DNA from 2 places in the Planosporangium spinosum genome. Region 1 is predicted to be linked to the other one. Evidence: predicted binding sites of a transcription regulator. Region 1 holds the regulator's gene; the other holds the start of a gene.
What was found. Region 1 encodes HrcA, which represses chaperone genes, less so after heat shock. Its sites were predicted from a motif close to GGTTNGCACNCTCNNNNNGAGNGTGCNAACC; they were not measured.
Positions count from the first base shown of each region.

Region 2: a site for HrcA is predicted at 5,498-5,528, ahead of groES (co-chaperone GroES). Genes of this name have one in related genera too.

Region 1 covers NZ_JBLYUB010000017.1:127,367-135,000, reverse strand. Annotated here, with positions in the region: gene ACNTMW_RS22295 (SDR family NAD(P)-dependent oxidoreductase) at 1-4, shown strand, start outside; gene ACNTMW_RS22290 (aldo/keto reductase) at 73-1,053, opposite strand; gene ACNTMW_RS22285 (16S rRNA (uracil(1498)-N(3))-methyltransferase) at 1,118-1,828, opposite strand; gene dnaJ (molecular chaperone DnaJ) at 1,944-3,074, opposite strand; gene hrcA (heat-inducible transcriptional repressor HrcA) at 3,148-4,161, opposite strand; gene ACNTMW_RS22270 (DUF4870 domain-containing protein) at 4,447-5,031, shown strand; gene hemW (radical SAM family heme chaperone HemW) at 5,150-6,358, opposite strand; gene ACNTMW_RS22260 (enoyl-CoA hydratase-related protein) at 6,377-7,153, shown strand; gene ACNTMW_RS22255 (hypothetical protein) at 7,232-7,634, shown strand, end outside.
Region 2 covers NZ_JBLYUB010000005.1:93,278-100,911, reverse strand. Annotated here, with positions in the region: gene ACNTMW_RS08975 (helix-turn-helix transcriptional regulator) at 1-573, opposite strand, end outside; partial or broken gene ACNTMW_RS08970 (WhiB family transcriptional regulator) at 745-1,116, shown strand; gene ACNTMW_RS08965 (molybdopterin-dependent oxidoreductase) at 1,532-3,193, opposite strand; gene groL (chaperonin GroEL) at 3,366-5,009, opposite strand; gene groES (co-chaperone GroES) at 5,095-5,409, opposite strand; gene ACNTMW_RS08950 (DUF1918 domain-containing protein) at 5,852-6,049, shown strand; gene ACNTMW_RS08945 (class I SAM-dependent methyltransferase) at 6,245-7,423, shown strand; gene ACNTMW_RS08940 (hypothetical protein) at 7,524-7,634, opposite strand, start outside.

The DNA of each region.
Region 1 (7,634 bases):
GTAGCCGCTCCGCGATCCTCAGACACTCGTGCCGGCGGCGGTCCGTACGAGCGTCTGAGGATCCGGGACGACCTAGTGCCCCAGCAGCGCCTCGATCTCCGTCACCTGATCGGGGGTCAGCGGCCCGTGGCTCAACGCGCCGGCGTTCTCCTCCACCTGGGCGACCGTGCGGCAGCCGGGCAGCGGGATCGCCCGCGGGCTGCGGGCCCAGTTCCAGGCCAGCGCGCCCTGGGCGAGGGTGCGGCCACCGCTGGTGAGGATCTCGCGTACCGCGTCGCGGCGGCGCAGGAACTCCGGCGCCGCCCGGCCGTCCCGGAACCACGTGAGCCACTCCGGCGCCCGCCCCCGCACCGTGTCGGGCGGGAACGTGGTGTGCGCGGTCACCTTCTCGCTGAGCAGGCCCATGGCGAGCGGACTGCGGTTGAGGCTGGCGAGGTCGTAGCGCTCGCAGCGCTCCAGGATCTCCGGCGCGTCGAGGAACAGGTTCAGCGCGTGCTGTACCACCGAGCAGTGCGCCCCGGCGGCGAAGACGTCCACCCCGGCCGGATTGTCGGTGCTCCAACCGTACGTGCGGATCAGGCCCCGGTCGACCAGCTCCTCGCAGACCGGTACCAGGTCGGCCGCCTCGTCGAGTGGCAGCCCGTTGACGTGCAGCTGGTACACGTCGATCCGGTCGGTGTCCAGCCGCCGCAGCGACTCGCGTACCGCCCAGCGCAGGTACTCGGGTGCCCCGGTCTCGCCGAGGAGCTGACGCGTGCGCTCGTCGTACCGGTTGCCCCACTTGGTGGCGATCACGACCTCGTCGCGGACCGGTGCCAGCACCCGGCCCAGCAGCTCCTCCGCGTGGCCGGCACCGTACGCGTCGGCCGTGTCGAACAGGGTGACGCCGAGGTCGACGGCACGCCGGAGCGCTCTGGCCGACTCCTCGTCGTCGGCCGGGCCCCAGCCGAGCGGCTGCCCGCCGGCGACCATCTCGCCGCCCATGGCCCACGTCCCGACTCCGAGGGCGCTCACCTCGATGCCGCTGCGCCCCAGAACCCGCTTCAGATCCATCGTCATGGGTACGAGCCTGCAACCTGGAGCGCACTCCAGGGCAAGTGCTCCGTCGGTTACGCCCTCACCAGCGGCCGAGGCGCACCGACAGGGCGGACAGCGCCGCCACCCCGGCGGTCGAGGTACGCAGGACCTCCGGGCCGAGCCGGACCGGTAGCGCCCCGGCACCCTCCAGCGCGGCCAGTTCCTCGGGAGCGATGCCGCCTTCCGGGCCGACGACGAGCGTGATGTCGTCGGCGGCGGGCAGGTCGACCCGTGACAGCGGCGCCGCCGCCTCCTCGTGGAGTACCAGCAGCGGCCCCGGCCGCCGGGTCAGGTTCGCGGTGGTCGTGGCGTCCGCCACCACCGGAAGCCACGGCCGGCGCGCCTGCTTGGCCGCTTCCCGCGCGGTGGCCCGCCAGCGCTGGAGCGGCCGGTCGTCCTTCCACCGCGCGACCGACCGGGCCGCGGCCCACGGAACGATCTCGTCCACGCCGACCTCGGTCATCGCCTGGACCGCCAGTTCGCCCCGGTCGCCCTTGGCGATGCCCTGGACGACGACGAGTCGCGGGGTCGGCGCCGCGACCCGGGTACGGCCGGTGACCGCCACGTCCAGGGTGCCCCGGCCGACGGCGGTGACCACGCCGGTGGCCGTACCGCCCTGGCCGTCGCCGAGCAGCAGGTGCTCGCCCACGCGCAGGCGCTGGACGGTGGCGGCGTGGTGCCCCTCCGGCCCGTCGAGGTGGAACTCGTCGCCGTCGGGCAGGGCGTCGACGAGAAACAGCGGCAAACTCATGATCGACGCAACTCATCGGCGCGTGATCGACGCAACGTCCGGGAAACCGTGGTCCCCCGAGTGGTGGGCGACCACGGCTTCCCGGACGTTGTGATGATCAAGGCTGTCAACAAGGTCACGCGTGGCCGTTGAACGCGTCCCGCATCCGCGAGAAGAAGCCACCCTGCTTGGACAGTTCGGCGACCTCCTCGCCCCGGGAGCGGGCGAACTCGCGCAGCAGCCGCTCCTGCTCCGGGTCGAGCTTGGTCGGGGTACGCACGTCGAGGTGCACGAACAGGTCCCCCCGGCCGGTGCCGCGCAGGTGCGGCACGCCCTTGCCCCGGATGCGCATCGTCGCGCCGGGCTGGGTGCCGGCCCGGACGTCGACGTTCTCCTCGCCGTCGAGCGTCTTGATGGTCAGCCGGGTGCCGAGGGCGGCGGCCGTCATCGGCACGGTGACCCGGCAGTGCAGGTCGTCGCCCTTGCGCGAGTACACGTCGTGCGTGCGCTCGTGGATCTCCACGTACAGGTCGCCGGGCGGGCCGCCACCGGGGCCGACCTCGCCCTGCTGGGCCAGCCGGATGCGCATGCCGTCCTCGACCCCGGCCGGGATCTTGACCGTCAGCGTGCGCCGGGTGCGTACCCGACCGTCGCCGCCGCAGGTCTGGCACGGGTGCGGAATGACCGTGCCGTACCCCTGGCAGGCGGCGCAGGGGCGGGCCGAGACGACCTGCCCGAGGAACGTGCGCTGCACCGACTGCACCTCGCCCCGGCCGCCGCAGACGTCACAGGTGGCAGGGTGGGTGCCGGCCGCCGTACCCGCGCCGGAGCAGGTGGTGCAGAGCACGGCGGTGTCGACGGTGATCGGCGTCTCCACGCCGAACGCGGTCTCGTTGAGGTCGAGTTCGAGCCGGAGGATCGCGTCGGCGCCGGGCCGCACCCGGGGTCGCGGGCCGCGGGCCGCGGAGGTACCGAAGAAGGCGTCCATGATGTCCTGGAAGCCCACGAACGGCCCGCCCGCGCCGGGGCCGGGTCCGCCACCACCGGGGGCGAGCGGGTCGCCGCCGAGGTCGACCATCTCGCGCTTCGCCGGGTCGGACAGGACCTCGTACGCGGCGTTGATCTCCTTGAACTTCTCCTGCGCCACCGGGTCCGGGTTGACGTCAGGGTGATACTCGCGGGCCAGCTTCCGGTAGGCCCGCTTTATCTCGTCCGCGGAGGCGTCCCGACGTACCCCCAGGATCCCGTAGTAGTCCTTGTTGGCCACGTGCGTCCTTCTGCCCTCGCTCTATGCGCCTGTTGGTCAGCCGTATCAGCTGTGTGTCACTGCAGTGTCAGCTCTATGCGAGCAGATCGCCGACGTAGCGTGCCACGGCACGTACGGTGGCGATGGTCCCGGGGTAGTCCATGCGGGTCGGCCCGAGCACACCCATGCCGCCCACGACAATGGTGCCCGGTCCGTACCCGGTGCTGACCACCGAGGTGGTCCGCAGGTCCTCGATCTCGTTCTCGTCGCCGATCAGCACGCGCGTCCCGCTCGGCTCCACCTCACCGAACAGCTTGAGGAGCACCACTTCTTCCTCGAGCGCCTCGAGGATCGGCCGCAGGGCGCCCTGGAAGTCCAGCAGGCCGCGCGCCAGGTTGGCGGTGCCGGCGAGCGCGATGCGCTCCTCCTTGCGCTCCACGAGCGTCTCCAGCAGCACGGTGGACAGGGCGGTCATCGCCGGCCGCAGCGCCGGCGACACCTCGTCCAGCAGCGCCTCGACCAGCGGCGGGGTCTCGGTGAGCGCGCTGCCGGCCAGCTTTTCGTTGATCAGGCGGCGCAGGTGGGCCACGTCGTCGGCGGGCAGCGTGCCGGGCAGCTCCACGAGGCGCTGATCGACGCGACCGGTATCGGCGATCATCACCAGCATCAGTCGGGTGGTGGACAGCGGGACCAGTTCGAGGTGGCGCACCTTCGACCGCGACAGGCTCGGGTACTGCACGATCGCGACCTGGCGGGTGAGCTGGGCCAACAGCCGCACGGTGCGGTGCACGACGTCGTCGAGGTCGACCGCGCCGAGCAGGAACCGTTCGATCGCGCGGCGCTCCGCCGGAGACAGCGGCTTGACCCGGCTGAGCCGGTCGACGAACAGCCGGTACCCGCGGTCGGTGGGCACCCGGCCGGCGCTCGTGTGCGGCTGCCGGATGTACCCCTCCTCCTCGAGCACGGCCATGTCGTTGCGCACGGTCGCGGGCGAGACCCTCAGGTTGTGCCGCTTGACGAGCGCCTTGCTGCCGACCGGCTCCTGGGTCGCGACGTAGTCCTCGACGATGGCGCGCAGCACTTCCAACTTACGATCGTCGAGGGCCATGGCCGCACCTCCCGTCGGGCTCGTCGCCGTCCCCGACGGGCCGGCTGGCACTCCAGATAAGTGAGTGCCAGTCTAGCGCCGCAGGCCAGACCGATGCGATGCTTCTTTTGTCCGTTTCGCGCATGAATAACGTACTTTCTTCGCCCGCTGGGGTGCCGGCCCACCGGCCGGCTCTCCCGGGGTGTCTTCCCCTGACCGACCGGACGCCGAAACAGGTCTGGTTGTCTCGAACATGTCGCACCAGGTCGCTACCGCGAATTGATCGATGGTTCTACGGTGGCGCACATGACAGAACCACCCCGCCCTCCGGGCGAGGGCACCGGCATCCCGCCGGACCCCACCGCCCCGCAACCACCGTCGGCCTCCACCCCGGGCGAGGCGACCGCTCCCTCATACCCGCCGCCACCGTCAGGCGGGTACGCGCCCCCGCCGCCGCCCGGCGGGTACCCGCCCCCGCCGCCCGGCGGGTACGCGCCCCCTCCGGCCGGTGGCTACCAGCCCGGCCCGGGCGTCCCCCCGCCGGGGTACGCCAGCAACGACGACAAAACCTGGGCGCTGGTGGCGCACTTCGGCGGCGCGGCCGGCATGTTCGTCAGCGGCGGCCTCCTGGGCTTCGTCGCCCCGCTGATCGCCTACCTGGCGAAGGGGCAGCAGTCCCCCGCGGTACGGGCGCACGCCGTGGCGGCGCTGAACTTCCAGATCCTGTGGTCGATCCTCGGCTTCGTCGCCTGGATCATCGGGTGCTTCCTGTTGTTCCTGCCCACCCTGGCCGTGATGGCGATCGGGGTCATCTTCGGCGTCATCGCCGGGGTCAAGGCCAACGAGGGCGAGCTCTACCGCTACCCGATGTCGGCCGGCTTCATAAAGTAGCCGGGCAGGGAGCCAGGCCGGCTCGACGTCCCATGATCGTCACAACGTGCCGGACGTTGTGACGATCATGGGCACGCGCCGCCGACCATGGGCGCGTGCTGCCGACCACGGGCGCGCGTCACGGCAACAGGTCGCGGACCACCGCGTCGGCCAGCAGCCGCCCGCGCAGGGTGAGCACCGCCCCGCCTGCGCCGAACACCGCCGCGTCCAGCAGTCCGGCGCCGGCGGCCCGGTGCGCCGCCGCCCGCCCGGCATCGTCGAGCGTGTCCAGCGGCAGCCCCGACGACAGCCGCAGCCGCAGCATCACGTCCTCGGTGTGGCGCTCGCCGGGCGTCAGCAGCTCCCGAGCCTGCGCCGGGGACTCCCCCGCCGCCAGCCGCGCAGCGTACGCCGCCGGATGCTTGACGTTCCACCACCGCACCCCGCCGACGTGGCTGTGCGCGCCCGGCCCGAGCCCCCACCAGTCCCCGCCGGTCCAGTACAGCAGGTTGTGCCGGCACCGGGCGGCCTCGTCGCGCGCCCAGTTGGAGACCTCGTACCAGCGCAGACCCGCGGCGGTCAGCGCGGCCTCGGCGGCGAGGTACCGGTCGGCGGCCACGTCGTCGTCCGGGTACGGCAGCTCGCCCCGGCGCATCCGGGCAGCCAGCCGGGTGCCCTCCTCAACGATCAGGGCGTACGCGCTGACGTGGTCGGCACCGGCCGACACGACCGCGGCGAGCGAGGCTGCGAAGTCCTCGGCGGTCTCCCCCGGTGTGCCGTAGATCAGGTCCAGGTTGACGTGGTCGAACCCGGCCTCCCGCGCCTCGGCCGCCGCCACCACCGCGCGGCCCGGGGTGTGCCGGCGGTCGAGCACCGAGAGGACGTGCGGGGCCGCCGACTGCATGCCCAGCGAGATCCGGTTGTACCCGGCGGCGCGCAGGGCCCGCAGCTTCGCCGGGTCCACCGACTCGGGGTTGGCCTCGGTGGTGACCTCCGCCCCGGCGGCCAGCCCCCAGGTCTTGTCGATCGCCTCCAGCACCCGGCCGAGGTCACCCGCGTCCAGCAGGGTGGGCGTACCACCGCCGACGAACACGGTGTCGACGGTGCGTGGCTCACCGAGCACCCGTTCGGCGAGCGCCAGCTCGGCGAGGACCGCGTCGAGATAGCCGTCGCGTACGACGCCCTCGCCGGGGGCGTACGTGTTGAAGTCGCAGTAGCCGCAGCGGCTGGCGCAGAACGGGACGTGGACGTACACGCCGAAACCGGCGCGGCGGTCGGCGTTACGCGCGGACGGCGGCAGGGAACCGTCGACGGGAACCGGCTCGCCGTCTGGAAGTGCTCCGGGCATGCCGTCTAGTGTGCCCGCATGCCTGAGCTCGTCCGGTCCGAGACCGCCCGTGGGGTCACCACCCTCACGCTCGACAGTCCCCCCAACCGCAACGCGCTCTCCTCGGCGCTGATCGAGCAGCTCCTGGCCGCGCTGCGGGCCGCCGAGGAGGACAGCGGGACGCGCGTGGTCGTCCTCAGCCACACCGGCCCGGTCTTCTGCTCCGGGGCCGACCTGAAGGAGACGGGGGCCGCGCTGGCCGCGGGCGGCAACGGCAGCCCTCCGATCGGCCGCCTCGGCGAGGTGCTCGCCGCGATCTGGGAGAGCGGCAAACCGGTGGTGGCGCGGGTCGCCGGCCCGGCGCGCGCGGGGGGCCTGGGGCTGATCGCGGCCGCCGACGTCGCGGTCTGCGCCGCCGAGGCGACGTTCGCGTTCTCGGAGGTACGCATCGGCGTGATCCCCGCCGTGATCTCAGCCACCGTGCTGCCCCGGCTGGCCCCGCGCGCCGCCGCCGAGCTGTACCTGACCGGGGAGACCTTCGACGGCACCCGGGCGGCGGAGATCGGCCTGGTCACCGCCGCGGTACCGGCCGCCGCGCTCGACGGGGCGGTGGCGCGCTACACCGACGCGCTCGTGCGCGGGGCGCCCGGCGCCCTCGACGGCACCAAGCGGCTGCTGCGCCGCGGCCACGACATCCGCGCCGATCTCGACGCGCTCACCGCGCTGTCGGTCCGCTACTTCGGGTCGGCGGAGGGGCTGGAGGGAATCCAGGCATTCCGGGAGAAACGCGACGCGAACTGGGTACCGCGCGACTGAGGGCGTGTCTCCTGGTTCACTGGTCACAAATGGGGTATTTTGCATCGCCCCGTAGGCTGGGCGTATCGATCGGTGGGGGTGACCTTGCGTATTCGGACCGTCCTGGCGGCTGTGCTCGTGATCGCCGTTGCCATCACGGTGGGCGCTCTGGTGGTCGTCGACCGGTTCGGCCGACAACTGGCCCTGCACCTGCCGACGGCGCGGCCGTGCGTCGTCGACGACGGTACCGGCGAGATCACCCTCGACGCGGACCAGATGGCCAACGCGGCGACCGTGGCCGCGGTGGGCCTGAGCCGTCGGGTACCGCCACGCGCGGTCACCGTCGCGCTGGCCACGGTCTGGCAGGAGTCCAAGCTGCACAACCTCAGCGGCGGTGACCGCGATTCGATCGGCCTGTTCCAGCAGCGCCCCAGCCAGGGCTGGGGCACCCCGGAACAGATCAGTGACCCGCGGTACGCCGCGGGCAAGTTCTACGACGGCC
Region 2 (7,634 bases), on a different contig from region 1:
GACCCGGCGGCGCGGTGGCTCGGCCACCGCGTCGCCGCGCTGGTGGGGTACCGCCGTCATGGTGCGCAGCGGCGACCCGGCGCCGTCGGCGTCGGCCCCGGGCAGGCTCCTGGCCAGGCCGTTGACGCCTCCGTTCAGCCCGATCGTCCGGGCCGCCACCGGGGCGCCGTTCAGTGCCCCCGTGGCGGGCGGGCGGCTGACCGCCGGCTGCGTCAACAGCAGCAGCACGGCCTTGGTCACCAGGGTCACGGCGTCCGTGTGGTCGGCGCGGATGACGCCCCGGGCGCCGGCGGCGATGGCCGCCGCGGCGTTGCGCGGCTCCTCGATACCGAAGAAGACGATCGTCGCACCCGGTGAGGCCGCCAGCGCCCGCCGGGTGAAGTCGGCACTGTCCGGACGCGCCACGGCCGTGTCGACCAGTACCAGCTCGGCCGGCTCCGCGGCGAGCTGCGACACGGCCTCGGCCGTACTCAGGGCCGTCCGCACCGCGGTGCCGACGCCGAGCCGACTCGCCGACGCCCCGATCGCCTGGGCGGCCAGCGGCGTCCTCACACAGACCAGAACCGTACGCAACGCCTCTCCCCTCTCCTGTGAGGGGACCACAAATGTGGGCAAATCAGTTCTGCTTTCCCCGGAATCGCCCCTCGCCCGTACAACGGCCCGAGAGAGCAGAACGCAACGGGTGGTTTGTAAGCAGCGTTTTTGGCAAGTCATCTCAACCGCACGTACGGAAGGAGGGTGCGCATGACGAACGTCGCTCGGCTGCCCGGTCCCATCGCCGACATATGGGATTGGCAGCGCATGGGACTGTGCCGGGGCCGGGACAGCGCCCAGTTCTTCCACCCCGACGGTGAGCGGGGCGCGTCCCGGGGGCGGCGAGAGGCCGCCGCGAAGCAGCTGTGCCGCAGCTGTCCGGTACGTGCCGAGTGTGCCGCGCACGCTCTCGCGACCCGCGAGCCGTACGGCGTCTGGGGTGGCTTCACCGAGGCCGAACGGCTTCGGTTGCTGGCAACTGGGTGGGAGGACACGGCCGACCGGCAACAGTCCCGCGTCGACGTAGGCCGTCTGGAGGCCCGTCTCGGGCTACGACCGACGCCGCAGCGCACGGTCGTACCGGTCGCACCGCCGGCCCGACGGCCGGCGAACAGCCGTGGTCACGGGCCGTCGCGTGAGCAGGTCCCACAGCGCCGCCAGGTGCCGGGACGTGGTCAGACGCCGGGTCATGACCGGGCACCGGGGCACGGCCAGCCACCGGGCGGCGCCGCCCCGACGGGCGGGCGGCAACCGTCACGGATGCCGCCGGCACAGCGCCCGGCCGCCGCGGCTGCCGTACCGCGCACCGCTCCCGCCGTACCGCGCACCGCTCCCGCCGTACCGCGCACCGCTCCCGCCGTCCTGGCCCAGCAGGGGATGCTCCCGGTACGCCGGTCCGGGCTCACGTCCCGGCCCGCGGTCGCCGGCTGACGCCGTGCTGCCTCACCCCGGCGGGGGTGAGGCACCTCGGCGGCCCCGCCCTCCACATCCGTGACGGTCAGTTGACCGTCACGTCGACGTGGTGCCAGCCGGTCGCACCGTCGGGCGCGGGCGGGCGCTCGGCCTGCGGCTGGGTCTGCCCGCCGTTGTCGGTCGCGCGTACCTGGAGCCGGTGCCGCCCCGCCGGCGCGTCCCACTGCCAGGTCCACTGCCGCCAGGTGTCCACCGACGGGACGGCCCCGAGCGTCGCCACCTGCCAGGGTCCTTCGTCGACGCGTACCTCCACCCTGCTGATCCCGCGGTGCTGCGCCCACGCCACGCCCGCCACCACCACCCGGCCCCGCCGGATGGTCGACCGCCCGCGCGGGGTGTCGATCCGGGACTGGGTACGGACCGGGGCCTGCGCCGCCCAGCCGCGCCGGACCCAGTACGCGTCGAAGTCGTCGAAGCTGGTCAACTCCAGCTCGGCCAGCCACTTGGTGGCCGACACGTAGCCGTAGAGCCCGGGCACCACCATGCGGACCGGGAAGCCGTGCGCGAGCGGCAGCGGCTCCCCGTTCATGCCGACGGCCAGCAGCGCGTCACGGCCGTCGGTGAGCGCCGCCGTGGGCGTACCCGCCGTGAACCCGTCCACCGAGCGGCTGACCACCTGGTCGGCGCCGCCGAGCGGCCCGGCCTCGGCGAGCAGGTCGGCAAGCGGTACGCCGAGCCAGCGCGCGGTGCCGATCAGCTCCCCGCCGACCTCGTTGGAGACGCAGGCCAGCGTGATGTACCGCTCGGCCATGTCGCGGGCGAGCAGGTCGGCGTAGGTCAGGGTCAGCGGCCGGCGTACCCGGCCGTGGATACGCAGCCGCCAGGTGTCGGGGTCGACCTGCGGCACGCTCAGGGCGGTGTCGATGAGGTAGAAGTTGCGGTTGCCCGTGACGAACGGGGTCAGGCCGGGCAGGTGGGCGTCGACCGCCGCGGGCAGCGACGCCGCGGGGCTTGCCGGGACCGGCAGCGTCACCGAGGCCCGGGCCGCCGATACGCCGCGGCGGGTCGCCAGCCAACGGCCGGCGGCGGCCGCGCCGAGGCCGGCACCGAGCGCCGCGCCGGACAGCCGGAGGAAACGCCGCCGACCCCGGTCCGGGTCCTGCTCGGCCGATCCGGCCTGCTCCGTCGCTCCGGCCTGCTCCGCCACTACGGGGCGCGGGACGGGGTCGGGGCGCGGGACGGGGTCGGGGCGTGGGACGAGCCGCCCCCGCAGGGCCAGCAGCACCCCGGCACCGACGAGTGCGCCGACCGCCGACGGCAACGCGTACCACCAGGTGGCGCCGGGCCGGGTGAGCGCCGCTACGGCCCCGACGACGCCGAGCAGGGCGACGCCGGCCAGCCCGAACCGGGGCCGGCGTACCACGACCACGCCCGCCACCGCCGCGAGCCCGGCGACCAGCAGCGCCGTACCGGTCATCAGGGCGGCCTTGTCATGGGTGTAGAAGACGTCGACCGCGAGGTTCTTGACGGGGGCGGGCACCGCGTCGACGACCACGCCACCGACCGCGACCAGGGGCGCGGCCCGCGCGCCGACCGGCACCGCGAGCAGTTCGGCTACCCCGAGCGCGACCGCGGCCGAGGCGAGACCGGCGAGGGCGCCGTATCGGCGGTGGTCCACGCCTCCAGTCTTGCGCAGTCGGCGGTCCTGCGCGCCGCCGGGGCGCCGCCGGGGCGCCACCTCCAGCATCGAAAGAACGATCCCGCAGGCACCCGTGGAACAACGATCAAGCAGGCACGCGTGGAACAACGATCCCGCAGGCACCCGTGGAACAACGATCACCCGGGGCACGCCTGGAACGTGGAAACGGCCGGCTCACCCTCTCCGAAGAGGGCGAGCCGGCCGTTTGGGTCGGTTCCGGTCAGAAACCGGGGCCGTGCTGGTGTCCGTGGCCGTGGCCGTGACCGTGACCGGCCGCCGCCGGCTCGGGCGCGGCGGGCTTCTCCACCACAAGGCTCTCGGTGGTGAGCAGCAGGCCCGCGATCGAGGCCGCGTTGGCCACCGCGCTGCGGGTCACCTTCACCGGGTCGACGATGCCGGCCTTGACCAGGTCGACGTACTCGCCGGTCGCGGCGTTGAAGCCGGTGCCCCACTCCGCGTCGCGGACCCGCTCGACCACGACGTACCCGTCGAAGCCGGCGTTCTGGGCGATCCACCGCAGCGGCTCGACCAGGGCGCGGCGCACGATCTGCACGCCGACCGCCTCGTCGCCACTACGGTCGAGGTTGCCGTCCAGCACGTGCGAGGTCTGCACCAGCGCCGCGCCGCCACCGGGGACGATGCCCTCCTCGACGGCCGCCTTGGTCGCGGAGATGGCGTCCTCGATGCGGTGCTTGCGCTCCTTGAGCTCCACGTCGGTGGCCGCGCCGACCTTGATGACGGCGACGCCGCCGGCGAGCTTGGCGAGGCGCTCGTTCAGCTTCTCGCGGTCCCAGTCGGAGTCGCTGGCCTCGATCTCCTTGCGGATCTGCTCGACCCGTGCCGAGATGTCGGCCTCGCTGCCGGCGCCGTCGACGATCGTCGTGTTGTTGTTGGTCACGACGACGCGGCGGGCCTGGCCGAGCTGCTCCAGGCCGACCGAGTCGAGCTTGTAGCCCAGCTCGGGCGCGACCAACTCGCCACCGGTGAGGATCGCGATGTCCTGCAGCATGGCCTTACGGCGGTCACCGAACGCCGGCGCCTTGACCGCGGCGACCTTGAGGGTCTTGCGGATGGAGTTCACGACGAGCGTCGACAGGGCCTGGCCCTCGACGTCCTCGGCGATGATCAGCAGCGGCTTGCTGGCCTGCAGGACCTTCTCCAGCAGCGGCAGCAGCTCCTCGATAGCACTGATCTTCTGCGTCGTGATCAGGATGTACGGGTCCTCGAGGACGGCCTCGCCGGCTTCCGGGTCGGTCTGGAAGTACGGCGAGATGTAGCCCTTGTCGAACTGCATACCCTCGGTGACCTCGAGCTCGGTCGCGAGGGTCGAACCCTCCTCGACCGTGATGACACCGGTGCGGCCGACCTTCTCCATGGCCTCGGCGATCAGGTCACCGATCGTCGGGTCCTGCGCCGACACGGTCGCCACCTGGGCGATCTCGTCGCGGCTGGCGACCTCGGCGGCCTTGCCCCGCAGCGCCTCGGCGATGGCCGCGGTAGCCGCGTCGACGCCCCGCTTGAGACCGGTCGGGCTGGATCCGGCGGCGACGGCGCGCAGGCCCTCGCGGACCATCGCCTGGGCCAGGACGGTCGCCGTGGTGGTGCCGTCACCGGCGACGTCGTTGGTCTTGGAGGCGACCTCCTTGACCAGCTGCGCGCCGAGGTTCTCGTACGGGTTGGCGAGCTCGATCTCCTTAGCGATCGTCACGCCGTCGTTGGTGATGGTGGGTGAGCCGAACTTCTGCTCCAGGACGACGTTGCGCCCACGGGGGCCGAGCGTGACCTTGACCGCGTCGGCCAGCGCGTTGACGCCGTGCTCGAGCCGGTGGCGGGCGTCGTCCGCGAAGCTCAGGATCTTCGCCATATGGGGTTCCCTTCACGAGCCACCGCCCCGGGGCCGGCGCTGGTCGCGCACCGGACCCGGGGCGGCGTCCACGGGTGTTAGTGGGTCACTTCTCGATGACCGCGAGGACATCCCGGGCGGAGAGCACCAGGTACTCCTCGCCGCCCCACTTGACCTCGGTGCCTCCGTACTTGGAGTAGATCACCGTGTCGCCGACCTTCACGTCGACCGGGATCCGGTTGCCCTTGTCGTCGAAGCGACCCGGGCCCACAGCGAGGACGGTGCCCTCCTGCGGCTTCTCCTTCGCGGTGTCGGGGATGACGATGCCCGACGCCGTGGTGGTCTCGGCCTCGTTCGCCTGGACCAGAATGCGGTCCTCGAGCGGCTTGATCGCAACCTTCGTCGCGGTAGTCACGGGCATACCCTCCTGGGGTATTAGGTTCGTGTCTCCTGCCGCCTGGCGCTTCCGTCGTCGCGGGTGCCGGAAACTCCGGGCTAGGCACCTGTGTGTTTGGCACCCTCAGGGTGAGAGTGCTAACCGGAGGTTATTCCCAGAGCTAGCACTCCGTCAAGGAGAGTGCCAACGAACACTCACGCCGACACACCCGCGGATGACCGCCCAGCGGGACTGCCCATCCTGGCGTCGCTTAATCAGCCCGGACGGTATCGACTCCATCGCCGCCGGTGACACCGGTCGCCGTCCGGCCGACGGCAGGCCATATTGGGTAACGGGGCGGCATCCGGTCACGACAGGTCGGTCCCGCGTAGTGCAAAGTGCGCCGGCCTCGGGTAGAGCACCATGCGCCACACTCCCGAGTGCACCACCACGTCATCGGAGCCACCCACACGAGGAGGTGATCTGCATGCGGGCAACCGTCGGTGACCGACTGCACGTCCACGGGCGTACGGTCGGCGACAAGGACCGACTCGGAGAAATCATCGAGGTACGCGGCCGGGACGGCGCGCCGCCGTATCTGGTGCGCTTCCCGGACGGGCACGAGAGCCTGCTCTACCCCGGCCCGGACTGCGTGGTCGAGACCCGCGAGAACGAGAACGCCTGACGGCGGGAACACCGTCCGGAAACGGACGTTCCCGGGCGGCCCGGACGATACGGCGTCCGGACCGCCCGGCGTCCCCGCACCGGCCCGCCCGGCGTCCCCGCACCGGCCCGCCCGGCGTCCCCGCACCGGCCCGCCCGGCGTCCCCGCACCGGCCCGCCCGGCGTCGCCGCCCTCGTGGTCGCCCACAATGGCGCGATGGACACCGACCAGCTGGCGACCCTGCGTAGCGTCGAGGGTGCGCGGGCGCTCGCCGCCGCCACCGAGGTCGCCGACCTCGACCCGCTCGCGGCGGCATCCGCGCTGCGGTCCCGGGAGATCGCGTCCGACCTGGCCGCCGCCGCGCTGACCCAGGCGGTACTGCGCCGCCGGGCCGGCACGAAGTTCGGCGCCGACGCGGCCGGGATGTTCTTCACCAGGGCCGGGCTGGAGCAGGCGACCCGCGCCGAGGTGGCGGCCCGCCGCGCGGCCCGGCTGGCGGCGTCCGGCGCCCGTACCGTCGCCGACCTCGGCTGCGGTGTCGGCGCCGACGCGATCGCGTTCGCCCGGGCCGGGCTGCGGGTACTCGCCGTCGACGCCGACCCGCTGACCGCCGCGGTGGCGAGCGCGAACCTGGTCGCGCTCGGCCTGGCCGACCGGGCCACCGTGACCGCGGCGGACGCCCGCGACGTCGCGCTCGACGAGGTGGACGCGGTCTTCTGCGACCCGGCCCGGCGCACCGCCACCGGGCGACGGGTGTTCGACCCGACCGATTACTCCCCGCCATGGGACTTCGTCGCCGGCCTCGCCCGGCGGGTGCCCCGGACGGTGCTCAAGCTCGCCCCCGGTATCGACCACGCGCTCATCCCGGACGGCGCCGAGGCCCAGTGGGTGTCGGTGCAGGGCGAGGTGGTCGAGGCCGCGTTCTGGTGCGGTCCGCTGGCCGAGGTACCCCGGCGCGCGACCGTCCTGCGCGGCGGGCAGGAGCACGAGCTGACCGGGAGCGGCGAGGAACAGGCACCGGTCGGCCCGGTGCGCCGCTACCTGTACGACCCCGACGGCGCCGTCGTCCGGGCGCACCTCGTCGCCGAGTTCGCCGCGACCGTACGGGGGACGCTGGCCGACCCGACGATCGCCTACGTCTACGCCGACGACCCGGTGCCCACCCCGTACGGGCGGTGCCTGGAGGTGCTGGACGCCCTGCCGTTCTCGGTGAAGCGACTGCGTGCGGCGCTACGGGCCCGGGGGGTGGGCCGGGTCACGATCGCCAAGCGCGGCTCGGCCGTCGACATCGAGCGGCTGCGCCGCGACCTCAAACTGGTCGGCGCCGGTGAGCTGACGGTGGTGCTCACCCGGGTGGCCGGAGCGCCGACCGCGCTGCTGTGCACACCGGCCTGACGGCCCGCCCGGAGCCACGCGGTTTCTGTCGCGGCCGCTCGCGACCGCGCCGGCTCCGCCGGCCCGGACCGTACCGTCGGTGCCGGGTCCGGTGGCGGGTTCAGTGCCGGGTCCGGTGCTGGCGCAGGTCGCGTACCTGGCGCAGCGCACCGCAGCCGCCGGCCCGGAAGGTGCGGGTGCGCCACGTTGCCGATGGCGGGTCCTGTCCGGT